DNA from 2 places in the Mycolicibacterium sp. P4_G11 genome. Region 1 is predicted to be linked to the other one. Evidence: riboswitches for the same ligand, from Rfam matches in the RefSeq annotation. Region 1 holds a riboswitch; the other holds the start of a gene.
The links. A riboswitch is a leader RNA that binds a small molecule or an ion and turns the genes downstream of it on or off. The one in region 1 is predicted to bind cobalamin.
Positions count from the first base shown of each region.

Region 1 (3,398 bases):
ACCCTCGACGAGTACCGCAAGTACATCGAGAAGGACGCCGCCCTCGAGCGCCGGTTCCAGCCGGTGCAGGTGGGTGAGCCGACCGTCGAGCACACCATCGAGATCCTTAAGGGTCTGCGCGACCGCTACGAGGCGCACCACCGCGTCTCGATCACCGACGGTGCGCTGGTCGCCGCCGCGACGCTGGCCGACCGGTACATCAACGACCGGTTCCTGCCGGACAAGGCCATCGACCTGATCGACGAGGCCGGCGCCCGCATGCGCATCCGCCGGATGACCGCTCCGCCAGACCTGCGCGAGTTCGACGAGAAGATCGCCGACGCGCGCCGGGAGAAGGAATCGGCCATCGACGCGCAGGACTTCGAGAAGGCAGCCAGGCTGCGCGACTCGGAGAAGACGCTGGTCGCCCAGCGCGCCGAGCGTGAGAAGCAGTGGCGTTCGGGTGACCTCGACGTGGTCGCCGAGGTCGACGATGAGCAGATCGCCGAGGTCCTGGGCAACTGGACCGGCATCCCGGTGTTCAAGCTGACCGAGGCCGAGACCACGCGCCTGCTGCGCATGGAAGACGAGCTGCACAAGCGGATCATCGGCCAGGTCGACGCCGTCAAGGCGGTCTCGAAGGCCATCCGGCGTACCCGCGCCGGCCTGAAGGACCCGAAGCGTCCGTCGGGCTCGTTCATCTTCGCCGGCCCGTCCGGTGTCGGTAAGACCGAGCTGTCTAAGGCGCTGGCCGAGTTCCTGTTCGGCGACGACGACGCGCTCATCCAGATCGACATGGGCGAGTTCCACGACCGCTTCACCGCGTCGCGGCTGTTCGGTGCCCCTCCGGGCTACGTCGGCTACGAAGAGGGCGGCCAGCTCACCGAGAAGGTGCGCCGCAAGCCGTTCAGCGTGGTGCTGTTCGACGAGATCGAGAAGGCCCACCAGGAGATCTACAACAGCCTCCTGCAGGTCCTCGAAGACGGCCGCCTGACCGACGGTCAGGGTCGCACCGTCGACTTCAAGAACACCGTGCTGATCTTCACCTCGAACCTCGGTACGAGCGACATCAGCAAGGCGGTTGGCCTCGGCTTCACCTCCGGTGGCGGCGAGAACAACTACGAGCGCATGAAGCTCAAGGTGCACGACGAGCTGAAGAAGCACTTCCGCCCGGAGTTCCTGAACCGTATCGACGACATCATCGTGTTCCACCAGCTGACGCAGGACGAGATCGTCCAGATGGTCGAGCTGATGATCGCCCGGGTCGGCAAGCAGCTCAAGGCCAAGGACATGGAGATGGAGCTGACGCCGAAGGCGAAGGCGCTCCTGGCCCGTCGCGGTTTCGATCCGGTGCTCGGTGCGCGGCCGCTGCGTCGCACCATCCAGCGCGAGATCGAGGACCAGCTCTCGGAGAAGATTCTCTTCGAAGAGGTCGGCCCCGGTCAGCTGGTCACCGTGGATGTCGAGAACTGGGACGGCGAGAGCGCCAACACCGAGGACGCGAAGTTCACGTTCGCCGGACGTCGCAAGGAATCGGCCGACTTGGCCGAGGCCGCAGTTACCGCCGCCGAATAACGGATCACGAAAAATACCCTCCCCGAACTTCGGTGAGGGTATTTTTCGGTGGGGGTGTATCTTGATCCCGGTATGACGGGGCATGGAAGCCGGTGAGAATCCGGCACGGTTGCGCCACTGTGAAACCCCCGGGGTGAGTCAGATCTTTCGCCGTCGTACAAAACCGAACACGTAGGGGCGCGTGACCCCATAGGAGGTTTGACCATGACGAGCAGTGCAGTTTCGAAGACTGGGCTGGTTTCCGCCGAGGCCCACCGGGCACTCTCGGCCACTCGGGTAGCGGTGCTGCTGGGTGTGACGATCTTTCTGGCGGTGCTGGCGTACTACCTGGTCGGTGTCGACGAGGGCATGATGTCGATGTTCGGCAAGACCGTCGTGGTCCACGAGTGGGTGCACGACTCGCGGCACTTCCTCGGCTTCCCCTGCCACTGATCCAGGGGACCTTGTGGAAATCCGCGTTATCGGGCGCGGAGCCCTCGCCGGTCTGATCGCCGGCATTCTGGGGTTCCTGTTTGCCCGCATTTTTGCCGAACCCGCCATCGACAAGGCCATCGACTACGAGTCCGGCCGCATGGATGTGCTCTCGACCATTCACACCGCCATGGGCCATCCGGTCGAGCCGGACGGACCGGAGCTGTTCAGCCGATCCATCCAGTCGGGCATCGGTGCGGCCACCGGCATCATCGCCTTCTCGGTGGCGATGGGTGCGCTGGTCGCCGTCGCCTATCTGGTGCTGCACGGCCGCTTCAAGGTGCGGCCGCTGGTGCTGGGCTGGGCTATCGCCGGCTTCGGTTTCCTCGGCGTGTACCTGCTGCCGTTCGTGAAGTACCCGGCGAACCCGCCGGCCATCGGCCACGAGTTCACCATGGAGACCCGCGGCTTCCTGTACCTGGGCATGGTGTGGGGATCGCTGACGCTGCTGGGGCTCGCGGTGTTCGCCGCGCGCAAGCTGTCCGCGAAGGTCGGCTGGGCACGCGCGGTCGGGATCGCGGTGCTCGGGTTCTTCGTGGTGTACGGCGGCCTGCTGGCGGCGCTGCCGTCGCTCGGCGATCTGGCCGCCAACGTCGAGCACTCCGGCGAACTCGGCTTTGCGCGCGCCGCAACCGAGACACCGCAGCCGATCACCAACACCTTCACCACGCCGGTGACCATCGACGGCAAGGTCTACGCCCCCGGGCAGCTGATATACCCGGGCTTCGACGCCGACCTGCTGTGGAAGTTCCGGTGGTACTCGCTGCTCGATCAGGCACTGATCTGGGCGGTCATCGGGCTGGTGTTCGGCGGGCTCGTCGAGCGTTACCTCGGTGGCGCGAAGCAGGCCGTGCCGGCAAAGGATGTGGCAGCAGCCGTCTGACGATTCCGGTTGCTGCGCACTACAGTTCGAGGCGTACCGACCAACGAAAGGCTGCAGCATGCTGGTTGTCACGACGAATGACCTGCCCGGGTGGGAGATTCAGCGAGTCTGCGGTGAGGTGTTCGGCCTTACCGTCCGGTCCCGGAACGCCTTCGCGCAGATGGGTGCCGGCTTCAAGGCGATGTTCGGCGGCGAGCTGCAGGGCATGACCAAGAACCTGGCCGAGAGCCGCAACGAGGCCATGGGCCGGCTCCTCCAGGAATGTCAGGCCCGCGGCGGCAATGCCATTGTCGCGATGCGGTTCGACACCACCGAGATCGGTGATGTGTGGACCGAGATCTGCGCGTATGGCACTGCGGTGCAGGCGGTTCCGGTCACCGATGCCGCTCGCTACACGGCGCAGCAGCTGGGTTACGGCGGTGGCCCGGCTGGTCCGGGCGGTCCGGCCGGACCGGTTGGACCGGTTGGCCCGGGCCCGACAGGGTAATCT
Region 1 is NZ_JBFUJW010000002.1:193,434-196,831, reverse strand. It holds gene AC1U2B_RS04755 (ATP-dependent Clp protease ATP-binding subunit) at 1-1,554, shown strand, start outside; adenosylcobalamin (AdoCbl) riboswitch at 1,612-1,756, shown strand; gene AC1U2B_RS04750 (CbtB domain-containing protein) at 1,759-1,986, shown strand; gene AC1U2B_RS04745 (CbtA family protein) at 2,000-2,908, shown strand; gene AC1U2B_RS04740 (YbjQ family protein) at 2,967-3,395, shown strand.

Region 2 (3,398 bases), on a different contig from region 1:
GGGCGTCAAGGACGCTGCCGATGCCCGTGCCGCCGTGACGGAACAGCAGGTCGGCGGCATCTTCATCGGTAGCTGGACGGACCTGTCCATGCTGTCGGACGGCAGCATCCCGGCACTGCAGGCCGCGTCCGGTGCGCTGCCGCTGGCGGTCAGCATCGATGAAGAGGGCGGCCGGGTGTCCCGGCTGAAGAAGCTGATCGGCCCGCAGGAATCGGCGCGGGTGCTGGCGACGACCAAGACGCCTGCCGAAGTCCAGGCCATCGCGCGGGACCGCGGGCAGCAGATGAAGGACAAGTTCGGCATCACCGTCGACTTCGCGCCCGACGCCGACGTCACCGAAGAGCCCGACGACGAGGTGATCGGCGACCGCTCCTTCGGTTCGGACCCGCAGAAGGTGACCGAGTACGCCGGCGCGTATGCCGCGGGTCTGCGCGAGGCGGGACTCGTTCCGGTGCTCAAGCACTTCCCCGGTCACGGACACGGCTCGGGCGACTCGCACACCGGTGGCGTGAAGACCCCGCCGCTGGCGGCGCTGAAGGACAACGACCTGGTGCCGTACCGGACGTTGACGACGCAGCAGCCCGTCGCGGTGATGGTCGGCCACCTGCAGGTGCCCGGACTGACGCTCGGCGACGACCCGGCCAGCCTGAGCAAGCCCGCCTACGACCTGCTGCGCAGCGGCGAGTACGGCGGCCCGCCGTTCGACGGTGTGGTGTTCACCGACGATCTGACCGGCATGGCGGCCATCACGCAGCATTTCGGCGTCGCCGACGCGGCGCTCAAGGCGCTCCAGGCCGGCGCCGATGTCGCCCTGTGGATCACCACCGACGGCATTCCCGACGTGCTGGACAAGCTGGAAGCGGCCGCGCAGGCCGGGCAGCTGGACCAGGCTCAGGTCGACAAGTCGGTCCTTCGGGTGGCGGCCATGAAGGGGCCGGGCGCCAAATGCGTGAAGTGAGCTGCGCGTTGCCCAGCCCGAATTGCCGCGCTCCTCAACGCGGCTCGTTCCTCACCGCTTGATCGTCGTCCGGCTACCCTGTTCCGATGGCAGGAGGAACGAAGCGGCTGCCGCGGGCCGTCCGCGAACAGCAGATGCTCGACGCTGCCGTGCAGATGTTCTCGGTGAACGGCTATCACGAGACCTCGATGGACGCGATCGCCGCGCAAGCCGAGATTTCCAAGCCGATGCTGTACCTCTATTACGGCTCGAAGGAAGAGCTGTTCGCCGCGTGCCTGGATCGGGAGCTGACGCGCTTCGTCGACACCGTCCGGGCCGACATCAACTTCGCGCAGAGCCCACGCGACCTGCTGCGCAACGCGGTGCTGTCGTTCATGACGTACATCGACCGCAACCGGGCGTCCTGGATCGTGCTCTACACGCAGGCCACCAGCTCGCAGGCCTTCGCCCACACGGTGCGCGAGGGCCGCGAGAAGATCATCGACCTGGTGGCCCGGCTGCTCAGTGCTGGTACGCGAAACCCGGAGCCGGACAGCGACTTCGAGATGATGGCCGTGGCCCTGGTGGGCGCGGGTGAGGCCATCGCGTCACGCGTCAGCGCCGGCGACACCGATGTCAACGACGCCACCGAGCTGATGATCAACCTCTTCTGGCGCGGCCTGAAGGGCAAGCGCGCCGAGCCGTAGTCGCCAGGGCGGTGACCCTATCGGCGCTGGTATGGTCCGCTTGAGCCAGTCGAACCCAACGCGGTTGGGTCAGGGAATCCGGTGTGAACCCGGAACTGACGCGCAGCGGTGAGGGGGACAGGCGGAGCAACGGCCACTGGCCCCACGGGGGCTGGGAAGGCGCTCCGGCTGGATGATCCCGAGTCCGAAGACCTGCTGGCTCGGGCTCTCGTGGCCTGGCGGCGCGAGGACCCCCACGGATGGACTCCGCGACCAGAGTCCCGGATCGGAAGGCCCCGCCGTGTTTGTCCGCACCATTGTGCTTGTCTCACTGGTTGTTTCGCTCATCTGCTCCTGCGGCGGTCCGCCGGCCGTGGAGTCCCCTGCTGCCGGCACCGGCGGCTATCCCGTCACGCTCGAGAACTGCGGACGTCAGGTGACGGTGAAATCGCCGCCGCAGCGTGCGGTTTCGATCAACCAGCCGGCCAGCGAACTGCTGCTGTCGCTCGGCCTCGCCGATCGCATGGCCGGCACCGCATCATGGAGCGACGCCGTGCGCTCCGACCTCGCCGCCGACAACGCCAAAGTGCCTGTGCTGAGCCGGGATTTCCCGTCGTTCGAGCGGGTGCTGAAGGAGAAGCCCGACTTCGTCTACGCGACGTTCGACTGGTCGTTCACCGACCAGGGCGTGGCCCCACGAGATCGCTTCGAGCGCCTCGGTGTGCCGACGTACCAGTCGTCGAGCGAGTGCGGTGGTCAGGATGCCGCACAGCAGCGCGCGTTGACGCTCGACGACATGTACGCCGAAATCGGGGACATCGCAAAGATATTCGGTGTGCCCGAGCGCGGCGACAAACTGGTCTCGTCGCTGCGTGCGCGGATGGCGACCGCGACCAGCGGACTCGACGCAGACGGCGTCTCCCTGATGTGGTGGTACGCCGGTACCAGAACCCCGTACATCGCGGGCTGCTGCGGGGCGCCCGGCATCATCACGACCGCGGTCGGGGCGCGCAACGCGTTCGCCGACAGCCGGCAGCTGTGGCCGGAAATTTCGTGGGAGGCGATCCTGCAACGCGACCCTGACGTGCTCGTCCTCGCCGACCTCACCCGAGGCGACGACGGCGACAGCGTCGCCGCCAAGATCAAGTTCCTCGAAACCGATCCGGCCGCAAGCAAGTTGAAGGCCGTGCGCGAACGGCGGTGGATCGTGTTGCCGGGCAGTGCGATGGACCCGTCACTGCGCAACGTCGGCGCAGTCGAGACCGCCGCGGCCGGGCTGCGCTCGTTCGGGCTGGGCGGGAAGTCCTGACGGCGGTGCGCACCGCCGGGATGGTGATGTTCGGCCTGACCGGGCTGGCGCTGTCGATCGCGGCGGCCATGATCATCGGGCCTGCCGACCTCGGGATCGGCGACGTGTATGCGGTCGTCGCGCAACATCTTTGGGGCCGCTCGGCGGACATCGCACCGATCGATGACGGCATCGTCTGGGAACTGCGCCTGCCACGGGCGTTGTTGGCTGCCATCTGTGGGGCGGGCCTGGGTATCTGCGGGGCGATCCTGCAGTCGTTGATGCGCAACCCACTGGCCGACCCGTTCATGCTGGGCATCTCCTCCGGCGCGTCCACGGGAGCGGTGCTGGTCGTTGTGGTGGGTATCGGTGGCGCGCTGACGCTGTCGGGCGGCGCGTTCGTGGGTGCGGTGATCGCCTTCGTGGTCGTGCTGGCCCTCGCGGCGGCCGCCGGCGGCGGACCGGACCGGGTGGTGCTCGCCGGAGT
Region 2 is NZ_JBFUJW010000012.1:164,844-168,241, forward strand. It holds gene AC1U2B_RS24305 (glycoside hydrolase family 3 N-terminal domain-containing protein) at 1-958, shown strand, start outside; gene AC1U2B_RS24310 (TetR/AcrR family transcriptional regulator) at 1,045-1,644, shown strand; cobalamin riboswitch at 1,674-1,858, shown strand; gene AC1U2B_RS24315 (ABC transporter substrate-binding protein) at 1,925-2,932, shown strand; gene AC1U2B_RS24320 (FecCD family ABC transporter permease) at 2,953-3,398, shown strand, end outside.
Region 2: another riboswitch for cobalamin. It lies ahead of AC1U2B_RS24315 (ABC transporter substrate-binding protein); the one in region 1 lies ahead of AC1U2B_RS04750 (CbtB domain-containing protein).